DNA from 2 places in the Acidovorax sp. GW458-11-26-14-TSB4 genome. Region 2 is predicted to be linked to the other one. Evidence: riboswitches for the same ligand, from Rfam matches in the RefSeq annotation. Region 2 holds a riboswitch; the other holds the start of a gene.
What was found. Region 2 has a riboswitch for S-adenosylhomocysteine ahead of ahcY (adenosylhomocysteinase). Riboswitches for the same ligand answer to the same signal wherever they lie in the genome.
Positions count from the first base shown of each region.

Region 1: another riboswitch for S-adenosylhomocysteine. It lies ahead of metH (methionine synthase); the one in region 2 lies ahead of ahcY (adenosylhomocysteinase).

Region 1 covers NZ_JBWKYR010000001.1:587,297-598,255, reverse strand. Annotated here, with positions in the region: gene fahA (fumarylacetoacetase) at 1-548, shown strand, start outside; gene metH (methionine synthase) at 583-3,327, opposite strand; S-adenosyl-L-homocysteine riboswitch at 3,354-3,451, opposite strand; gene AC07X5_RS02825 (hypothetical protein) at 3,461-4,216, opposite strand; gene AC07X5_RS02820 (aminotransferase class V-fold PLP-dependent enzyme) at 4,249-5,580, opposite strand; gene AC07X5_RS02815 (amino acid ABC transporter substrate-binding protein) at 5,580-6,464, opposite strand; gene AC07X5_RS02810 (LysR family transcriptional regulator) at 6,661-7,584, shown strand; gene AC07X5_RS02805 (aliphatic amidase) at 7,592-8,614, opposite strand; gene AC07X5_RS02800 (FmdB family zinc ribbon protein) at 8,643-9,011, opposite strand; gene fmdA (formamidase) at 9,026-10,255, opposite strand; gene urtE (urea ABC transporter ATP-binding subunit UrtE) at 10,311-10,959, opposite strand, start outside.
Region 2 covers NZ_JBWKYR010000002.1:384,540-395,498, forward strand. Annotated here, with positions in the region: gene AC07X5_RS08260 (DUF6776 family protein) at 1-274, opposite strand, end outside; gene rpsI (30S ribosomal protein S9) at 368-760, opposite strand; gene rplM (50S ribosomal protein L13) at 772-1,203, opposite strand; gene AC07X5_RS08275 (serine/threonine protein kinase) at 1,407-3,296, opposite strand; gene AC07X5_RS08280 (23S rRNA (adenine(2030)-N(6))-methyltransferase RlmJ) at 3,596-4,483, shown strand; gene AC07X5_RS08285 (septal ring lytic transglycosylase RlpA family protein) at 4,495-5,199, opposite strand; gene AC07X5_RS08290 (hypothetical protein) at 5,180-5,794, opposite strand; gene metF (methylenetetrahydrofolate reductase [NAD(P)H]) at 5,847-6,698, opposite strand; gene AC07X5_RS08300 (TlyA family RNA methyltransferase) at 6,695-7,696, opposite strand; gene ahcY (adenosylhomocysteinase) at 7,809-9,242, opposite strand; S-adenosyl-L-homocysteine riboswitch at 9,317-9,394, opposite strand; gene AC07X5_RS08310 (DUF2855 family protein) at 9,432-10,523, opposite strand; gene AC07X5_RS08315 (TetR/AcrR family transcriptional regulator) at 10,602-10,959, shown strand, end outside.

The DNA of each region.
Region 1 (10,959 bases), on a different contig from region 2:
ACCAGCCGCTGGGGCCCTTCCTGTCGAAGAACTTCGCCAGCACCCTCTCGCCCTGGGTGGTGACCATGGAAGCGCTGGCGCCCTTCCGGGCCGCCTTCGAGCGCGATGCCGCCGACCCGCAGCCCCTGCCCTACCTGGACTCGGCCAACAACCGCAGCCAGGGCGCCTTCGACATCACCCTGGAAGTGCTGCTGCAGACGGCCCGCATGCGCGAGGCCGGCGAGGCCCCCGTGCGCCTGTCGGCCACCAACAGCCGCCGCGCCGCGTACTGGACGCCCGCGCAGCTCGTGGCGCACCACACGGTGAACGGCTGCAACCTGCAACCCGGCGACCTGATGGGATCGGGCACGCTGTCGGGCCCCGAGGTGACCGAGGCGGGCTCCCTGCTGGAGCTGGCCAGCGGCGGCAAGCAGCCCATCACACTGCCCAACGGCGAGCAGCGCAGCTTCCTGGAAGACGGCGACACGCTGATCCTCAAGGGCTGGTGCGAGCGCGAAGGCGCGGTGCGGATCGGGCTGGGCGAGGTGAGCGGGACCATCGTCGCCTGATGGTCCACAGGCAGCCCCATGATGGGGCTGCCTTTTACAGATTCGGCGCCAGCAGCCGCGCCAGCACGGCCTCGTCCATACCCCGGCGCTGGGCCATGTCGTGCAGCTGGTCCTCGCCGATCTTGCCGACGTTGAAGTACACGCTCTCGGGGTGGCCCAGGTAGAAGCCGCTCACGCTGGCGGCCGGCATCATGGCCAGGCTTTCGGTGAGGGCCATGCCGACCTCCTCGCACTGCAGCACGCGGAACAGCTCCGTCTTGGCGCTGTGGTCGGGGCAGGCGGGGTAGCCGGGCGCGGGGCGGATGCCGGCGTACTTCTCGGCGATCATATCGTCGTTGCTCAGTTGCTCGCCCGCAGCGTAGCCCCACAGGTCGGTGCGCACGCGCTGGTGCAGGCACTCGGCAAAGGCTTCGGCCAGGCGGTCTGCCAGGCTCTTGAACATGATGGCCGAATAATCGTCCAGGGCGTCGATGAAGGCCTTTTCCTTCTTCTCGATCCCGAGGCCCGCCGTCACGGCGAACAGGCCGGCGTAGTCGGCAATGCCGCTGTCCTTGGGTGCGACGAAGTCGGCCAGGCAGCGGCTGGGGCGGGTCACGCCGTCGATGACCTGCTTTTCGGCCTGCTGGCGCATGCCGTACCAGGTCATGGCGACCTCGGTGCGGGTTTCGTCGGTGTAGAACTCGATGTCGTCGCCGCCGTTCACGCTGTTGGCCGGGTACAGGGCCATCACGCCGCTGGCCGTGAGCCAGCGGCCTTCGATGATCTTTTTCAGCATGGCCTGCGCATCGGCGAACACGCGCGTGGCCTCCACGCCCACCACCTCGTCGCTCAGGATGGCAGGGTACGGGCCGGCCAGGTCCCAGGTCTGGAAGAACGGGCCCCAGTCGATGTAGCGGGCCAGCTCGGCCAGGTCGAAGTTCTTGAACACGCGGCGGCCCAGGGCGCGCGGCACGGTGGGCTTGAAGGTCGTCCAGTCCACCGGCGTCCTGTTGGCGCGCGCCTTGGCCAGGGGCCACAGCGGGGTCTGCTTCTTGTTGGCGTGCTGGGTGCGCACCTTGTCGTAGTCGGCGTTGAGCTCCTGCACGTAGTTGTCCACCCCCTCGCCGAGCAGGCTCTGGGCCACGCTCACGCTGCGCGAGGCATCGGGCACGTAGACGACAGGGCCTTCGTAGTGCGGCGCGATCTTCACGGCGGTGTGCACGCGGCTGGTGGTGGCACCGCCGATGAGCAGCGGGATCTTCTTGATGCGGAAGTGGTCGTCCTTCTGCATCTCGCCGGCCACGTACTGCATCTCTTCGAGGCTGGGCGTGATCAGGCCCGACAGGCCCACGATGTCGGCCCCCTCGACCTTGGCGCGCGCCAGGATCTCGTGGCAGGGCACCATCACGCCCATGTTCACGACTTCGAAGTTGTTGCACTGGAGCACGACGGTGACGATGTTCTTGCCGATGTCGTGCACGTCGCCCTTGACGGTGGCGATGATGATCTTGCCCTTGCTGCGCACGTCGCGGCCGGCCAGTTCGTCCTGGCGCTTTTCTTCCTCGATGTAGGGGATCAGGTGGGCCACGGCGGACTTCATCACGCGCGCACTCTTGACCACCTGGGGCAGGAACATCTTGCCGGCGCCGAACAGGTCGCCCACCACGTTCATGCCGTCCATCAGCGGGCCTTCGATCACGTGCAGTGGGCGCCCGCCCTTGGCCAGGATGGCGCGGTAGGCTTCCTCGGTGTCTTCGACGATGAAGTCGGTGATGCCGTGCACCAGCGCGTGCGACAGGCGCTCGCCCACGGTGCGCGGGGCCTCGGGCGTGCCGCGCCATTCGAGCTTCTTGCTCTCGTCCTTGGCGCCGCTCTTGGCGGTCTCGGCCACCTCGACCAGGCGCTCGCCGGCATCGGGGCGGCGGTTGAGCACCACGTCCTCGACACGTTCGCGCAGCGTGGGCTCCAGGTCGTCGTAGACGCCGACCATGCCGGCGTTGACGATGCCCATGTCCATGCCTGCCTGGATGGCGTGGTACAGGAATACGGTGTGGATGGCCTCGCGCACCGGGTCGTTGCCGCGGAAGCTGAAACTCACATTGGACACGCCGCCCGAGACCTTGGCGCCGGGCAGGTTCTGCTTGATCCAGCGCACGGCCTCGATGAAGTCGACGGCGTAGTTGTTGTGCTCCTCGATGCCGGTGGCCACCGCGAAGATGTTGGGGTCGAAGATGATGTCCTCGGGCGGAAAGCCCACCTCGTCGACCAGCACGCGGTAGGCGCGCTCGCAGATCTCGATCTTGCGCGCAAAGGTGTCGGCCTGGCCCTTCTCGTCGAAGGCCATGACCACGGCGGCCGCGCCATAGCGCTTGACCAGGCGCGCCTCGTGCTTGAACTTGTCCACCCCCTCCTTCATGGAGATGGAGTTGACGATGCCCTTGCCCTGGATGCAGCGCAGCCCGGCCTCGATCACCTCCCACTTGGAGCTGTCGACCATGATGGGCACGCGCGCGATGTCGGGCTCGGAGGCGATGAGCTGCAAAAAGCGCACCATCGCAGCCTTGCTGTCCAGCATGGCCTCATCCATGTTGATGTCGATGACCTGGGCGCCGTTCTCCACCTGCTGGCGGGCCACGGCCAGGGCCTCCTCGTACTGCCCGTTGAGGATCATGCGGGCAAAGGCCTTGGAGCCGGTGACGTTGGTGCGCTCGCCGATGTTGACGAACAGCGTGCCCTCGCCAATGGAGACGGGCTCCAGGCCGGAAAGCTTCAGTGGAGGAATCGAGGAAATGGCGGACATCAGGCTCACCTGCAAGGGGGATCGAACACAGGTGAGCGTCGTTGCGGGGTGGTCGGCCCCGAGCCTGACGGGCACGCCTGGCCATCTGGGACCTGGGCGGCACGCTGCAACGCTCCTCGGGGGGAGGCTGATTTTACCGAACTGGCAGGAATTGAAGGAACGTGCCCCCGACAATGCCCTGCACATAGCTGATCGCTGCGCGGCGGTACTTCTCGGTCACCACCACGGCCACCAGGTCCAGGCGGGCGATGAGCTTGCCGAATTCGCGCTCGAAGCTCAGGTTGCGCCCATCGGGCCCGATCTCGTCGGCCAGCAACAGCGGCTGGCCGGCGGCATTGCGGCGCTGCGCCAGCAGCCACACGGCCGATTCCACATTGCGCGCAGCGTTGTACAGGTGCTGGGCATCGAGCGAGTCAAGCAGGAAGAACTCGGTCTTGCCGCCATGGGCCGTGACCAGCATGTCGGCCGTGGCCACAGTGAAGGCAGCCACCCGGTCGCCCGTGAACTCGGGCGCCAGGGCAAAGGCCAGGGCCGCGACGTCGCGCCGCCCCTGCAGCGGCGCCCAGGGCTGGCGCTGCTCGATGGCGGCACGCGCCCGCTCCATGGCCTGCTCGCGGCTGGCCGCACCGCCCTTGCGCCACTCGGCCGGGTTGCGGCGGTAGAGCTTGTCCATCAGCAGGGTCAGACTGGCCAGGTTGTCGCGCATGGCCAGTGTGGCCATGCGGTTCGCGTCGGACTGGGCCAGTTCGCCCGTGGTGGTGGATGCGCCCTTTACCTCGCCGCGCGGGGTGGGCGCAGGGGCGGCACAGCCAGACAGCAGGGCCACGGCGGTCAGGGCCATGCAGGCCAGGGGGAGGAAGTGAGGGAGAAGGGATGCAGGCGCCAGCATGTGGGCCGCATTATGGCCATGGCTGTCCCGGCCTAAGCAAGCGCCAGCGAACGCGCAGCGACATCCCGCACGATGTCCTGCGTGATGTGCAGGAACCGGTCGACATCCGCGGGCGAGTGGCAGTGCAGCGGCGAGACCCGCACGGCGCCCTGCAGCCCGAACGATTCAAGCATGCGCCGCGAGTAGATGCTGGCCGCGCTGCGCTCGTACACCGTGACGCCGCGCAGGCCGTACTCGTGCACCGCCTGTGTGCAGTCGATCCCCGCGAGGCCGATGGCGATGATCAAATCGCGCCGCTCCAGGTCGCCATGGTCCAGGTAGACCTGCACGCCCTCCATGGCGCGCAGCCCGGGCGCCTCGGCACTGCCATCGAGCAGGCGCGCCAGCAGTGCGCGCTCGTGCAGCAGGATGCGCTCCATGCCTGCGGCAAAGCGCTCACGGCGGCCTGCGGCATCGGGCGCATCAACACCCGGGGCGTCCCCCAGCCAGCACACGTAGTCCATGATTTCGGTCAGCACCGCGAACTGCCAGGGCGCGGCGCTGCCCAGGTCCCAGAAATCGGGCGCCTTGCCGGCCAGCTTGTGGTGGGGCAATGCGGCCGCGCGGTCCGACAGCCAGGCCAGGCCCGAACCGCGGCAGCCAAAGAACTTGTAGGGCGCGATGTTGATGCCATCCACCGGCGTGGCCTGCAGGTCGATGAGGCCGTGGGGCGCATGCTGAACGGCATCCACGATGATGTACAGGTCGGGTTTCACGGCGCGGGCGCGCTCCACGATCCGCGCCATGTCGAGCTTGGCGCCCGAGATGTTGGACGCGTAGATCACGTTGAGCAGGCAGGTGCCCCCATCCACCAGGCGCACGATGGCATCCACGTCGACACCGCCGGTGGCCGGGTTGCTCGGGGCCACGCGCAGCTCGCGCTCGGTCTGGCGCGCGTAGCGCTCCATGGCGTCGAAGGACGAGGGGTGCTCGAGCACCGTGGTGACCATGTTGGTGCCCGGCACGTTCTCGGCCACGGCGCGCACCATGTCGAACATGGCGCCCGATGCAGTCAGGGCCGCATAGACGCTGCCTCCCTGCGCGTTGAGCAATGTGCGCAGGTCGGCCGCGCCGGTGGCCTGCACGCACTGCAACTCGCGCGCCACCTCGTGGATGCGCTCGGTGTTGTCGGGCACGGCATCGACCTGGCCCATGCGCTCCATGGCGGCCTTCAGACGCAGCGAGCCGCCCGCATTGTCAAAATACAGGCGCTCGCGCCCACGGTGGTCATGCTCCACCTGCAGGAAGCGCTCGCGCACCGCGCGCATCAGGTCCTCAGGGAACAGCAGGCCTTCGGGATACCGGGTCAGAGAGGATGCAGCCATCACACCCCCTTGTTGTTGGGGTTGCGGTAGGCCTCGCGTACCGCATCGGTCATGGGGAAGTTGATGTTGATGTTGCTCGGCGGGATGGGCTGGGTGAACCAGCGCGCATACAGCCGCTCCATCTCGCCGGACTTCATGAGCTGCGTGACCGTCTGGTCCACCAGCGCCTGGAAGGCCGCATCGTTCTTGCGCAGCATGATGCCGTAGGGCTCCTGGCGCAGCACCACGTCCTTGAGGATCACGTAGTCGCCGGGGTTGGGTGACACGGCGATCAGCCCTGCGAGCTGCACGTCGTCGAGCACGTAGGCCACGGCCCGGTCGCTGGCCAGCAACAGGAAGGCGTCGGCGGTGTCCTTGCCCGAAATCTCCTGCACCTCCAGGTTTTCTGAGCGGCGGAAGCTGCGCAGCAACTGGATCGAGGTGCTGCCGGCCACGGTCGCCACGCTCTTGCCCGCCAGGTCCGCCAGCGAGGTGATGCCCGACTTCTTCTTGACCGCCACAGTGATGTTGGTGACGAAGTGGCTGGGCGCAAATGCGACCTGCTGCTGGCGCACCACCGAGTTGGTGGTGGTGGCGCAGTCCAGGTCCACGGTGCCGTTCTGTATCAGCGGAATGCGGTTCAGCGAATTGAGCAGGGTGTATTGCACGCGCAGCGCGGGCAGGCCGAGTTTGGCCTTGACGGCGTCGACGATCTTCAGGCAGATGTCGTTGGAAAAGCCGACGGGGTCGCCGCTGCCTGCAGGCTTGTACGAGAACGGGACGGAGCTGTCGCGGTTGCCGATGTGGATGGTGCCGCTCTCCTTGATCTTGCGCAGGGTGTCGATCTCCTGCGCCATGGTGGCCGAGGCGAGCAGGGTGGCGCCCAATGCGGCGAGGACAGACATCTTGAAAGCGTGCATGGCGGTGTTTCCAGTCAACGGAGACGGTCGGCGGGACCAGGGTCGCCACCGGAAATAACACAGTCAGTGCATTCGGTGACGGGCTGGAACGGATTCTGGAATTGCCGTCACTTTTAAAAAAGCGATTTTTTGTGCTCGAATTGCATGAATAAAAGTGATTTGAAAGCCGCGTACTCCCATGATGACCTTCAAGCAGCTCGAGGCCCTGTACTGGATCGCCCAGTTGGGTGGCTTTGCCCAGGCGGCACACAAGCTGCACACCTCGCAGTCGGCCGTGTCCAAACGGGTGCATGAGCTGGAGCAGCTGTTCGACACCCCACTGTTCGACCGCGGCCAGCGCACGGCGCGGCTCACCGAAAAGGGCGAAGAGATGTTCGTACTGGCACGCCAGCTGCTGCGCCAGCGCGATGCGGCGGTGGAGCAGTTCAGCAAGCCGGGGGTGATCGAGCGGCGCCTGCGCATCGGCGTGACCGAACTCACGGCCATGACCTGGCTGCCCCGGCTGGTGGCGCTGGTGCAGCAGCACTACCCCAAGGTGACGCTGGAGCCTGACGTGGACGGCAGCCTGCCGCTGCGCGACAAGCTGCTGGCCGACGACCTGGACCTGGTCATCGTGCCCGATGCGTTTGCCGATGCGCGCCTGCCCGCCAAGGCCGTGGGCCAGGTGGAGAGCGCCTGGATGTGCCAGCCCGGCCTGCTGCCCGCCGGCCCGGTGCGCCTGCATCAGCTGGCGCACCAGCGGCTGCTGGTGCAGGGCCAGTCGTCAGGCACCGGCCGGCGCTACGACGCATGGATGAAGGAACTGGGCGCCGAACCCTCGGACGCCATCGTGGTGAGCAACCTGATCGCGCTGATCGGCCTGACCATCTCGGGCCTGGGCGTGAGCTACCTGCCGCGCCACTGCCTGGACCCGCTCATCGGCGCCGGCATGCTGGCCGTGCTGGAGGTGGATCCGCCCCTGCCCCCGGTGCCCTACGTGGCGCTGTACAAGGGCGAGCACCGCAGTGCGCTGGTGTCGTCCATCACCATGCTCGCACAGTCCTGCTGCGACTTCACGCGCGCTTTCCAGGCGTTCCCGATGGGGAACGGCACAGAGCGACGCTGACCCAAGCCTATGCGTGCGGAATGCCCTCAATGGGGCATTCCGCCGTGCCCACGGTGCTGCGCGTGAGCGCCTCCACGGCCTGGCGCGTGCCCTCGGGGTCGGTCACCCAGCGCTGGTAGAAGCCGTAGGGGCAGGCGGCGGCGCCCTTGTCCCCTTCGCCGGAGTTGATCATGCCGGTGTAGCCGCGGTGCAGCAGCTTGAACAAATGGTTCTCGGACTGGCCGTTCCTGCGGAAATCCCGGATCAGGCTGGTGGACAGCGCCGCATACTGCACGCCGTACTCCTCCTCCCCGCATTCGCCCAGCGTGCGGCCGTCGAAGCCGATCAGTGCCGAATGGCCGAAGTAGCTGTACACGCCATCGAACCCCGCCGCATTGGCCACCGCCACGTAGGTGTTGTTGGCGAAGGCCATGGCCTTGCTGATGAGGATCTGCTGCTCCTTGGCCGGGTACATGTAGCCCTGGCAGCGCACGATGAGCTCGGCGCCCTTCATCGCGCAATCGCGCCAGATCTCGGGGTAGTTGCCATCGTCGCAGATGATGAGGCTGATCCTGAGGCCCTTGGGGCCCTCGCTCACGTAGGTCTGGTCGCCCGGGTACCAGCCCTCGATGGGCGTCCAGGGCATGATCTTGCGGTACTTCTGCACGATCTCGCCCTGGTCGTTCATCAGGATGAGCGTGTTGTAGGGCATCTTGTGCGGATGCTCTTCATGCCGTTCACCCGTGAGCGAGAACACGCCCCAGACCTTGGCCTTGCGGCACGCGGCCGCGAAGATCTCGGTCTCGGGGCCAGGAATGGTGGTGGCGGTATCCATCATCTCCTGCCGGTCGTACATGATGCCGTGGGTGCTGTACTCGGGAAAGATCACCAGGTCCATGCCCGGCAGGCCGGCCTTCATGCCCACCAGCATGTCGGCGATCTTGCGCGCGTTGTCCAGCACGTCGGCCTGGGTGTGCAGGCGCGGCATCTTGTAGTTGACGACCGCGACGCCCACGGTGTCCTTGCTGCTTGAAATATCGCCGTGGATCATGGCGTCTCTCCTTGAATCGTTGAACCCGTCAGTGGCTGATCATCCAGGGCCGTTTGGAGGGGAAGGTTTTCGCGCCATTGGGCGCGGTGACCGTCCCGCCGCGCTTGGTAGTGCCCCCACCGCTGCAGCAGCCACACCCCGATGGATGGCGCAGCCGGCCGTAGCTGCCGGCATCGCCGTCGCGCGAGGATGAGCGCGGAGCGTGCTGCGCGCGCTCGTTGGTGTCGTGCGCGCGGCGCTGCTCGGGGCTCACGCAGGCCAGGTGGGGTGCGTGGGCGAACACGCGTGCCGCTGCGGCCCCGCACTCGGGGCAGGCGCAGGGCTCGTTGCGCAAGGCCACGCTGCGCAGCGCATCGAAGTTGCCGCAGTCGGGACAGGCGTAGTCGTAGGTGGGCATGGGGGGCTGCCGTGCTACTTGTCCTGCGAGATCGGCATGTCCACGCTGCCGTCGAGCACCTTCACCGGGCCGGCCGCCGTGGGGTTGATGTCGAAGTCGAAGATCTCGGTGGGCAGCCACAGCGTGGCACAGGCGTTGGGCACGTCGACCACGCCGCTGATGTGGCCCTGCACCGGGGCCGTACCCAGGATGGAATAGGCCTGCGCGCCGCTGTAGCCGAACTTTTTCAGGTATTCGATGGCGTTCAGGCAGGCCTGGCGGTAGGCCACCGTGACATCGAGGTAGTGCTGCTGGCCCGATTCGTCGACCGAGATGCCCTCGAAGATCAGGTAGTCCTTGTAGTTGGGCGTGATCGGGCTGGGCTTGAAGATCGGGTTCTTGATGCCGTACTTGGCCATGCCGCCCTTGATCAGGCTGACCTTCATGTGCACCCAGCCAGCCATCTCGATGGCGCCGCAGAAGGTGATCTCGCCGTCGCCCTGGCTGAAGTGCAGGTCGCCCACCGAAAGGCCCGCGCCTTCCACGTACACCGGAAAGTACACCTTGGAGCCGCGCGACAGGTCCTTGATGTCGCAGTTGCCGCCATGCTCGCGCGGCGGCACCGTGCGCGCGCCTTCGGCCGCCGCCTTGGCTTTGGCCTCGCCCTGCAAGGTGCCCATGTGGGCCGTGGTGGCGTTGGGCGGGTTGGCCAGACCGGGGATGCGGTGCGGGTCGGTGGCGATCAGCTCGGCCTCGCGGGCGTTCCAGGCGTCCAGCATCTTCTGGTCGGGCAGGCAGCCGATCAGTCCGGGGTGGATCAGCCCTGCAAAGTTCACGCCCGGGATGTGGCGGCTGCTGGTGAACATGCCGTGGAAGTCCCAGATGGATTTTTGCGCCAGCGGGTAGTGCTCGGTCAGGAAGCCGCCGCCGTTCTTCTTGGAGAAGAAGCCGTTGAAGCCCCACAGGCTGTCGTCGCGCGCGCCGATGTCGAGCAGGTCCACCACCAGCAGGTCGCCCGGCTCGGCGCCCTTCACGCCCACGGGGCCCGACAGGAAGTGCACGGTGGACAGGTCCACATCGCGCACGTCGTCCGCGCTGTCGTCGTTCTTGATGGCGCCGCCGGTCCAGTCGTAGGTCTCGAGCTTGAACTCCGCCCCGGGCTCCACCCACACGGCCATGGGGATGTCCGGGTGCCAGCGGTTGTGCACCTGGGGGTTGTCGTACGGCGACTGCTTGAGGTCCACCTTGATCAGGGTATCGGCCATGGTGTGTTGCTCCTTGGATGGTTGTGGAGGGAGGACGTAAGGGAAAAGAGAAGGCTCAGACGGAGAGGTAGGCCTTGATGCGCTGTTGGTCGGTGTCGGCCCGCGCGGTCTCGTGCACCAGCCGGCCGCCTTCGATGACGAACAGGCGGTCGGCCACGTCCATGGCGAACGAGAGCACCTGCTCGCTGACCACGATGGTGATCTGGCGCAGCTTGCGGATCTCGTTGAGCGCCTTGGCGATGTCCTTGATGATGGAGGGCTGGATGCCCTCGGTGGGCTCGTCGAGCAGCAGCACCTTGGGATCGGTCACCAGCGCGCGCGCAATCGCCAGCTGCTGCTGCTGCCCGCCCGAGAGGTTGCCGCCCTTGCGCCGGCGCATGTCCCAGAGCACCGGGAACAGGGCGTAGATCTCGTCGGGGATCTCGCGCGTTTTGGAGTTTTCGAGGCCTGTCTGGATGTTCTCTTCCACCGTCAGTGTCGGAAAGATCATGCGGCCCTGGGGCACGTAGGCGATGCCCTTGGCCACGCGGCGAAAGCTTTCGTCCTTCGTCACCTCCTGCCCGGCCACGCGGATGCTGCCGCTCTTGGCCGGCATCACGCCCATGAGGCTCTTGAACAGCGTGGTCTTGCCCATGCCGTTGCGGCCCATAATGGCCACGGTCTCGTTGGCGCGGCCCGAGAACGAAATGCCGTGGAGGGCTTCG
Region 2 (10,959 bases):
GGATGCTCTCGGCGGTCTGCGAGACGGCATGCTGGCGCTGCGTCTCCTCGACCAGCCGCGCCACCTCGCCACGCAGGCGCACCAGTTCTTCGCGTGCGCCGGAGTCGAGCCCTGCAATGGACTTGCCGAATTCGAAGGCCCACAGGGCCACGGCGGCACACAGCCCGAAGACCACGGCCAGCATCAGCCAGCGCACCGGCCAGGGCATGGCGCTGCGGATGGCCACGCGGGGGGCGCTGATGGTCAGCCGGCGGCGAAGAAGTCGCAAACGCATGGAAGAAAAGAAACCGATGGCTCAAAAACGAAGAGAGCGCACCATAAACGAAAAAACCGCCCGAAGGCGGTTTTTTTGCAGGGCGACCCGAGCTTAACGCTTGGAGAACTGCTTGGCGCGGCGTGCGGAGTGCAGACCGACCTTCTTGCGTTCCACTTCGCGGGCATCGCGCGTCACGAAGCCGGCTTGGCTCAGTGCGGGCTTGAGCGTCGCGTCGTAGTCGATCAGGGCGCGGGTGATGCCGTGGCGGGCAGCGCCGGCCTGGCCGGATTCACCACCACCGTGCACGTTGATCTGGATGTCGAAGGTTTCGACATGGTTGGTCAGCGCGAGCGGCTGCTTGGCGATCATGATCGAGGTTTCGCGGCCGAAGTAGGACTGGATGTCCTTGCCGTTCACCGTGATCTTGCCAGTGCCTTTTTTCAGAAACACGCGGGCGACGCTGGACTTGCGACGGCCGGTGCCATTGTTCCATTCACCAATCATCTCAAGGCTCCTTAGATTTCCAGCGCCTTGGGCTGCTGGGCGGTGTGGGGATGCTCAGCACCGCCATACACCTTGAGTTTCTTGATCATTGCGTAGCCCAGGGGACCCTTGGGCAGCATGCCCTTGACGGCCTTCTCCAGCGCGCGGCCGGGGTGCTTGGCTTGCATGTCGCGGAAGTTCGTGGCCGTGATGCCGCCGGGGTAACCCGAGTGGCGGTAGTACACCTTGTCCAGGGACTTGGTGCCGGTGACCTTGAGCTGGGCGGCGTTGATGATGACGATGAAGTCACCGGTATCGACGTGAGGCGTGTAAATGGCCTTGTGTTTGCCGCGCAAACGGAGAGCAACTTCGCTGGCTACTCGTCCGAGGACCTTGTCGGTCGCGTCAATCACAAACCACTCGTGCACGACCTCAGCGGGCTTGGCGCTGAAAGTAGTAGTCATGAGTTTTCTCTTATGAAGAGGGTTTGGCGGGTCCTTTTCCACGGTCGGTGCTTCTCTGAAGGAAGCCTCTTAGGTGGCATGAAATTCCTCGCCGCGGGACCACAAGGCGCTGCGAAGCCCTCGATTATACGAATTACCGGGCATTCAGCGCAAGCACCGCACTACCGCGGCCCCCGCCAGGGGCCCCAGAGCCGGCCTGACCCTCAGGGCGACTGGCGGCGGCGCGCCTCTTCCGCCTCGTAGCGGCGCTTGTTCTCCACGCAAATGGGTGTTGCCGCCTGGGAAGGCTTCTGGCATTCGTTATGGATGCACATGGGGCGCCCCAGGAAGCTGGAGTCGGCGCACACCTCCTGCGGCGATGGCACGCGCACCGGCGCGGGGCGCGGGCGCTCCACCGGCGGCGGCGGGGGGGGCGGTGGGGCCGGCTCCTCGTGGACCACGACGGGCGCGGGTGCCGGCTCGGAGGCCACCACGCGCTTCGGCTTGGGTGCGGGCTTGGCCACCACGGCCGCCGACGCGGCATCGGCCGCACCCGAAGTGGGGGCCAGGGGGGCGCTGGCCACGTCGGATGCCGGCTCCGCTGGCGGCGCCAGAACGGCCACCGCCTCGGAGGCCGCGGGTGTGGGCTCCGCCATCTCGGTGATGATGTCGTCTGCCGGGGCGGCCTTCTGGCCGGGACCCTGCGTCCACCAGACTCCGGCGGCGGCCACGGCCAGCCCGGCGGCGCCCAGCGCCAGCCATACCGGCATCCGGTTCGGCGAACGCCCGGCACGCGCCGCCAGGGCGGCCGCGGCGCGCTCGGACTCCGTCAACGCGGCGCGCACCCGGCCGGCAGCGCCGCTGGCCTCACCGCGACCATGGCGCGCCGACTTGCGATCATGGTCGGCAGTCACCATGGCCTGGGTGTCGGCAGGGTCCATGAAGACGGTGTCTGCCACGCCCCTCTGGACCGTGTCGGGGTATCCCTCGACAGCAGCGTCTGCGCCTGCTGCCTCGAGCGCCTTGTTGGTCTGAACCGCAATTTCAGCCACGATGGCCGGTGCTGCCGTGACATCCACCGTCGGGGTCAGCAGGCCAGGGCCGGGCTGGTCGGCCGGCTCCACCCAGATATCACCCAGGTCGGCCCGAAAGTCGAAATGGTCCACGCCCTCCGGTGGGGTGGTCATCTCCATCAGCTGCAGGAAGGCATCGATGCTCTGGGGCCGGTCTTCCGGCTGCAGCGACAGCGCCTGCGAGACCGCAGCCACGAAGGCCGGCGAGTACTCGACGCCCAGCTGCTTCTTGACGGTCTTGGCCACGCGCGAGAACGGCACCATGCGGTCCTTGATGGAGCGCAGGGTGGCTGGCAGGGGCGTGTCGTTGCACAGGCAGCCATGCATCACGGCCGCCAGCGAGTACAGGTCGCTCCAGGGACCCTGGCGCAGATCATCGTCGCCTTCGGAATACTGCTCGATGGGCGCGTAGTTCACCTTGAGCACCGCCGTGTGCTTGTGGTCCTTGTCGTTGATCGCATGGCGCGCCGCGCCCAGGTCCAGCAGCACCGGCGGCCCGTTGTCCTGCAGGAAGATGTTGTCGGGCGAGATGTCCCGGTGCAGCGTCTTGCCGTCGTGCAGCACGCGCAGCGCACCCAGCACCGACCACAGCAGCTTGCGCAGCCACTCCTCGGGCGGTGGCGTACGCATCTGGGCGCGCGCCTGCTTGAAGGTCATGCCCGTGTACAGCGGCATGACCATGTAGGCGGTGTTGTTGGCCTCCCAGAAGCGGAACACCTTGACCAGCGAGGGGTGGTCGAACTGGGCCAGCAGGCGGGCCTCGCCCACAAAGGATTCAAGGCCGGCGTGGAAGGTCTGCTGGTCGGACGAGGAACGCACCCACAGCGACTGGCCCTGGGCGCGCCCGGCCAGCGCCGAAGGCATGTACTCCTTGATGGCCACCGCCCGGTGCAGCGAATGGTCGAAGGCCTTGTAGACCATGCCGAAGCCGCCCACCCCAAGCAGCGCCAGGATCTCGAATTCGGCCAGCCGCGTCCCGGGCGGCAGCGCATCGACATGGCTGACGGCACTGGCAGGAGCAGGGCGAGAGGTTTCGGTCATGGTGCAAAAAGACTGGCGGGAGAGGCCGCCGTGAGAGCGGTCAGGAAACTGCTGCGAGGGGCCGCCCAGCGGCCCACCAGCGATCATGATGCATGACAGCCGGTGGCGTTGAAACAAAAAGCCACATATCTGCCAAAAACGTCACGCAGGATCCTCCCAGCACGCAATTCTGCCCTGTACTGCATTGTCCATGCCACCTGTGGCGGCTGAAAGACCCGATTGACGGCGAATGCGCGGTCTGTTGGGGCGATGACCCTGGAAATATCGGCCCGGGCGCTGACAATCGTTACCATTGGGGCATGTTCAGTTACCGCCACGCCTTCCATGCAGGCAACCACGCCGACGTGCTCAAGCACACGGTGCTGATTGCCACCCTGCAGCACCTTACCGAGAAAGACGCGGCCCTGGCCGTGCTGGACACCCATGCAGGCGCAGGCCTGTACCGGCTCGATGGCGACTACGCCAACACCAGCGCCGAATCGGCCGACGGCATTGCCCGGCTGGTCGCGCCCGATGTGCCTGCGCTCAAGCCTGCCTTGCAGGCCTACGTGGACATGGTGCGCGCCTTCAACCAGGGCGCGGCCACGCGCGTCTACCCCGGTTCACCCTTCATCATCCAGCGCCTGCTGCGCGACCACGACAAGCTCAAGCTGTTCGAGCTGCACCCCACCGACCTGCGCGCCCTGGCAGGCAACGTGGCCCAGCTGGAGGCCGGCCGCCAGGTGGCAGTGCTGCACGAGGACGGGTTCGAGGGCATCCGGAAATTCCTGCCCCCGCCGTCGCGGCGCGCCCTGGTGCTGTGCGACCCCAGCTACGAGATGAAGAACGACTACGGCAAGGTGCTCGACATGGCGGCGGATTCGCTCAAGCGCTTTGCCACGGGCACCTATGCCTTCTGGTACCCGATCATCCCGCGCCCCGAAGCCCATGACCTGCCGCGCCGCCTCAAGACCCTGGCCACCAAGGCCGGCAAGGGCTGGCTGCATGCCACGCTGACCGTCAAGTCCAGCAAGATGACCGAAACCGCCAGCGGCGAGACCAAGCGCCCCGGCCTGCCGGCCAGCGGCATGTTCCTGATCAACCCGCCCTTCACGCTCAAGGCGGCGCTCAAGGACGCCTTGCCCCAGATGGTGGAACTGCTGGCGCAAGACCGCAACGCCACGCACACGTTGGAGTCCGGCGGATAGACGGCCAGCGCTCAGGGGGCACGCAGCAGGCGCGGCGGGCCCATACCCGCACGGCTGCGGCGGCTGATGGCCGCTGGCGCCTGTGCTTCCTGGGCCGCAGGCAGGGAAAAGCGCTGCGGGAGATTGTCGAGGGGCGCCGGTGGGCAGGTGACGGCATCGCCTCCCACGGGGAACACATCCACCGGCTTGAGCCCCCCTTGCACCCCCAGGGCCAGGGCCGCGCCGCGGCTCAGGTCCACGATGCGGTTGGCCACGTGCGGGCCGCGGTCGTTGACCCGCACCACCACGCCCTTGCCGGTTTCCCGGTCGCGCACGCAGATGCGGGTGCCAAAAGCCAGCGTACGGTGCGCCGCCGTCATGGCATTCATGTCGAACAGCTCGCCGCTGGCCGTGCGGCGCCGGTGAAAGCGCTGGCCGTACCACGAGGCCAGGCCCGTTTCCAGCGGGCCCTCGTCCGCACCGGGGGCGTCGTCATCGTCATCATCCATGTCCGCAGCCTCCGCCGACAGGCTGGGGCGGGACAGTCCCGGCGACCCCGCAGCCACGGGGCGCAAGGGCAGGACCTCGGCCGGGTCCGGCGGCACCCGCAGCTCGCTGCCCGTGGCGCCATCCAGGCGCAAACCGGCTTCTTCGCCCCACGCGGCCGGCCACCCCAGCAGGCAGGCCAGCAGCGCACAGGCGGCTCCTCGCAAAAAGTCAGCGCTTGCAGCGTGCAAGAAACGCCTCTTCAAAACGCTTGAGGTCGGCCCGCTCTCCCTCGGTGAGATCGGTGCGGGCCTTCTTGGTGTTCAGGATGCGCTGCGATTCGGCACACTGCTGGGCCTGGCGGGCGTCCTGCTGGCGCGCCAAGTCGGCCGCAGCCTGGGCAGAGCGCTCCTCTTCGCGGCGCTGGCGGTCACCGGCCCGGCGCTCGTCGTACATGCGGTTCGACGCATCGCGTTCCTCCTGGGCGCAGTCGCGGCGATACTCGTTGCGCATGCCCTGCACCACGTCGGCCGCGATCTTGCGTGAATAGGCATTGCGGATGTTTTCATCCAGCGAGCGGCAGCGCCCACTCATGTAGCTGTAGTGGTCCGGCACCTCGGGGGCGGTGCGCACCACCGTGGTGGAACGGGAAGGCTGGCTGTACGAGTACGAAGGTGTGACAGGAGCCACCTCCACCGTCCGGGTGGTGGTACCACTGGGACATGGCCGCGACAGGGCATAGTCATTCCCATAGGCATCGCGGCAGTGGTAGCGCGTCTGCGCCCCCACACCCGACGCACCCAGTCCACCCAGCAGGGCCAGCATCACGGCAAATACAACCTTCATGGCGCACCAGAAAAATGAAACAAAGGGTGTGAATATTACCGTTAGGGCCTGCCTACAGGACCAGCCGGCGGCAAATTTCGAGGGTGGCGGCGCTCTGGTTCATGGTGTAGAAGTGCAGTGCGGGCACGCCCTCGCTGCGCAGCCGGTCGCACAGGTCCGTCACCACATCGAGGCCAAAGGCCTTGATGCTCGCCGTGTCGTCGCCGAAGGCCTGCAGGCGCAGGCGGATCCAGCGCGGGATCTCGGCACCGCAGGCGTCCGAGAAGCGCATCAGTTGGGTGGAACTGGTGATCGGCATGATGCCGGGCACCACCGGGATGCCGGCGCCCAGGGCCTGCACGTCGTCCACGAAGCGGAAATAGGAGTCCGCGTTGTAGAAATACTGGGTGATGGCCGCGTCCGCGCCCGCCTGCACCTTGGCCAGGTAGGCCCGGAGGTCGGACTCGGGCGAGCGCGCCTGCGGATGCACCTCGGGGTAGGCGGCCACTTCGATGTGGAAGTCGCGCCCGGTCTCGGCCCGGATGAAGGCCACCAGGTCGCTGGCGTACTGGAATTCGCCGCCCGCGCCATAGCCGCTGGGCAGGTCACCGCGCAGGGCCACCAAGCGCTTGACGCCCATGGCCTTGAGCTGGCCCAGCTGCTCGCGCACCGACGCGCGCGTGGCACCGATGCACGAGAAGTGCGAGGCGGCGGGCACACCCTCGGCCAGGATCTCGCGCACGGTACCGAAGGTGCCGTCCTGGGTGGACCCACCCGCGCCATAGGTCACCGAGCAGAACTCGGGGTTCAGCGCATACAGCTGCTGGCGTTCGGCGCGCAGCTTGTCGGCACCGGCCGGCGTCTTGGGGGGAAAGAATTCGAGGCTCACCGGGAAGCCGGTGGCCTGCGCCTTGGCTGCATTCATGCGGCCCTCCTTGCAAATACAAAGAATTCGCGGTTGCCGTCGCCCCCGCTGATGGGGCTGTCCAGCCAGGCCAGCACGCCAAGGCCCAAGCCGGCACAGCAGTCGCGGATGCGCTGCTCGACCACCGCGTACAGGGACTCATCGCGCACGATGCCGCCCTTGCCCACCTGGCCGGGCTGCAATTCGAACTGCGGCTTGACCAGCATCAGCAGGTTGCTGCCGGGCTTCATCAGCGGCACCAGCGCGGGCAGCACGAGCGTGAGCGAGATGAAGGACAGATCGCCCGTGACCAGGTCGAACGCGGGCGTGATGTCCACGCCTTCGCGCCCGGCCCTGCGGCGGCGCTCCTTGGGCACGGTGCCTTCGGCCCGCGCACGCGCCTTGGCGGCACGCTCGGCCTTGAAGGACTCCACATCCTGCTCCCTGGCATCGTCGCTGTCGTCGTATTCATCACCCACCTCACCGCCATTGCGCATCCACGCATAGGGCGCGACGGGCTGGGTGTCGTTGTCGTCGATGTCCGTTTCCACGTATTCGGACAAGGCTTCCTCGCAGGCTTCCTGCAGCGATTGGGCCGTCATGGCGCGGGCATTGAGCCCTTCGACGCCCACCACGCGCAGGTCATTGCGCAGCCGCTCGTGCAGCTGTCCCTGGCCCACATCCACGCCGATCACCTGGGCCGCGCCCTGCTGCAGAAGGCAGTCGGTGAATCCCCCGGTGCTCTGGCCCACGTCCAGGCAGCGCAATCCATCTACCGACAGCTTCGTGGCCGCGAGCGCGCCCTCGAGCTTGAGGCCGCCGCGCGAGATGTACTTCGCCTCGGCCCCGTCGAGCAGCCGCACCTCGGCCACCGACGGGATGTCGTCCCCGTTCTTGGCCACCTTCTGCCAGGGCGCCAGCGGCGAAAGGCGCCACTCCACCCCGGCCGCGATCAGGCGCTGCGCCTGCGAGCGCGTGGCCGCATGGCCGGATTCCACCAAAAAAACATCTGCGCGCATACTTCACTCTCTCACCCGAGGGCAATGGATTTCAAGGCCTCGAAGGCAGGAATGCGTTCGCCGCGACCGGCACCCCTCCCTTGAGGGAAGGAGCGCCTGCGGCGACAGCCGATCAGTAGCGGTAGGTGTCAGGCTTGTAAGGGCCTTGCTTGGACACGCCGATGTAGGCGGCCTGTTCGTCGGACAGTTCGGTCAGCATGGCGCCGACCTTCTTCAGGTGCAGGCGTGCGACCTTTTCGTCCAGGTGCTTGGGCAGCACGTAGACCTGGCCGTTCTCGTAGCGGTCCTTGTGCATGAACAGCTCGATCTGGGCAATGGTCTGGTTGGCGAACGAGCTGGACATCACGAAGCTGGGGTGGCCCGTGCCGCAGCCCAGGTTCACCAGGCGGCCCTTGGCCAGCAGGATGATGCGCTTGCCGTCCGGGAAGATCACGTGGTCCACCTGGGGCTTGATCTCTTCCCACTGGTACTGCTCGAGCGTGGCGACCTGGATTTCGTTGTCGAAGTGGCCGATGTTGCAGACGATGGCCTGGTCCTTCATGGCCTTCATGTGCTCGTGGGTGATCACGTCCTTGTTGCCGGTGGTGGTCACGAAGATGTCGGCCTTGTCGGCGGCATATTCCATAGTCACGACCTTGTAGCCTTCCATCGCGGCCTGCAGGGCGTTGATGGGGTCGATCTCGGTCACCCAGACCTGGGCCGACAGCGCACGCAAGGCCTGGGCGCTGCCCTTGCCCACGTCGCCGTAGCCGGCCACGCAGGCCACCTTGCCGGCGATCATCACGTCGGTGGCACGCTTGATGCCGTCCACCAGCGACTCGCGGCAGCCGTACAGGTTGTCGAACTTGCTCTTGGTCACCGAGTCGTTCACGTTGATCGCGCGGAACAGCAGCGTGCCCTTGGCCGACATTTCCTTCAGGCGGTGCACTCCGGTGGTGGTTTCTTCGGTCACGCCGATGATCTGGGCGCTCTTGCGGGTGTACCAGGTCGGGTCCACGGCCAGCTTGGCCTTGATGGAGGCGTACAGGCAGGTCTCTTCTTCGCTGGTGGGGTTGTCGAGCAGCGATGCGTCCTTCTCGGCGCGCTGGCCCAGGTGCATCAGCAGCGTGGCGTCGCCACCGTCGTCCAGGATCAGGTTGGGGCCTTCGCCTTCGCTGCCGGCGGGGCCGAAGTCGAAGATGCGGTGGGTGTAGTCCCAGTACTCGGCCAGGGTTTCACCCTTGACGGCGAACACGGGCGTGCCGTTGGACGCGATGGCCGCGGCAGCATGGTCCTGCGTGGAGAAGATGTTGCAAGATGCCCAGCGCACCTGGGCGCCCAGGGCCTGCAGCGTCTCGATCAGCACGGCGGTCTGGATCGTCATGTGCAGGCTGCCGGTGATGCGGGCGCCCTTGAGCGCCTGCTGGGGTGCGAATTCCTCGCGGATGGCCATCAGGCCGGGCATCTCGGTTTCGGCGATGCGGATTTCCTTGCGGCCCCAGGCGGCCAGGCCGATGTCGGCAATGATGCAGTCGGTATTGACCGGGGCGTCGACGCGTGCGTTCATGATGGTGTGCTCCAAAGCATGTTTGAAAAGCCACTTGCCGCGCGGGGATGAGACGGAAGGCTCACCACACGAGAAGTGGATGAGCGTCGTTGCTAGATGACTCCGAGCCTCACGCCCCGCCAGTGCTGGGGACGCTGCAACGCTCCTCGGATGCGCGCATTATAAGTAAAAGCATCCGGCATGCCACCGCTACAGCGTGACGACATGGCCCAGCTGCGGGTCGATGCGCCCGGCATGCAGGTCCTCCACCAGCGCCTGCGCGGCGGCAAAGCCCGCATGTTCCTGCACCCGCATCCAGGGCTGGCGGGCGTCGCTGATGCGTTCGATGAAGGCGCGCTGCGCGGCGTTGAACTTCTGGTTCACCAGCTCCGGCCCCCAGTCGGCATTGCGTTTCTTGATCTGCACCGGCGCGAAGTAGAACGCGGGGGCCGGCCCGGGCAAGGCGGTATCGCGCAGGAAATGCGTGTTCTGCGCCGAGCCCGCATAGCAGTCATAGACCAGCGCATCGGCCAAGTGGTGGTGCACGCGTGCGCGCAGGTCCTCGTCGCCCGAGAAGTCCACGTACAGCGTGGGCACATCCGTGCCCAGCGCCTCCAGTTCGCCATAGGCCACCGTGCGCTCGTAGCACCCCAGGCCCTGCACGAAGGCGCTGTTGCGTGGCGAGGTGAGGGCCACCCGCTCGATGCCCTCCTGCCCCTGCAGGCAGAACGCCGTACCGAAGGCCGTCTTGCTCGACGCGCTGGAGAACACCAGGCGCCGCGCGCCAAAGAACGCGTTGTCCGACAGAAAGTCCGCCAGCATGAACGAGGTGATGAACAAGGGCCGCACCAGCATCTGCCAGTTCTCGTCTTCGGCGCGGTAGGCCGGGTCTGCGCTGCAGCGCGTGTACTGGTTGTAGGCCGAGGTCAGGCCCTGGCGGTGCTCCGCGCCATCGTAGAAGCCGCGCGCCGTCACGCGCACGGGCTGCATGCGCAAATGGCTGGCAATCGGCCAGTAGCCATAGAAGCGCTCGCCCACGACCACGCCCTCCACGTCGGATGCCACCACCTCGGCAAAGCCCCACACCGGCATGTGGCCCCAGCCCGCTGCGCCGGTGGGGAAGAAATCCCAGTAGCGCATGGCATCGCCGAAGGCCGCATAGGTGATGTTGTTGGTGGTCACGGCCACGCGGTCCACGCGCAGAATGGCCTCGCCGGGCTGCAGCGGCACCAGGGGCGACTGCTCGGTGCGGGTGTGATTCAATGCATTCTTGTCGGTCAACAGGCGGGTCAGCATGGTCATGGTGTATCTCCGGTACGGTGGTGAAAAAGTGCTGCGGTCACTTTATGGCGCCCGGCCCGAGAGCGGGTTCGGAAACCGATGAAGGCCCCGCCCGCCAGCGCCGCCGCAGCCGCCAGGCCCCTGAAACGGCCGCACCAGGCCCGCGCACGCTTCACCGTGCAGGCCATCTACGACGCCTTTGTTCGGATTTGGCAGCGCGACGGCTGGGAGAAACTCACCACGCGCAACGTCGCGCTGGAGACCGGCATCGCGGTGGGCACGCTCTACGACTACTTCCCCAACAAGACGGCCCTGCTCTCGGGTTATGTGCGCCACTGCATCGAAGCGCTGCTCGCTGCCATCGAGCGCGAGGCCGTGCAGCCCGCCGGCCTGCCCTGGGAGCAGCGCATCCACCACCTGGTGCGCCTGTTGTGCGGGGTGGATGCGCCCGAGCTGC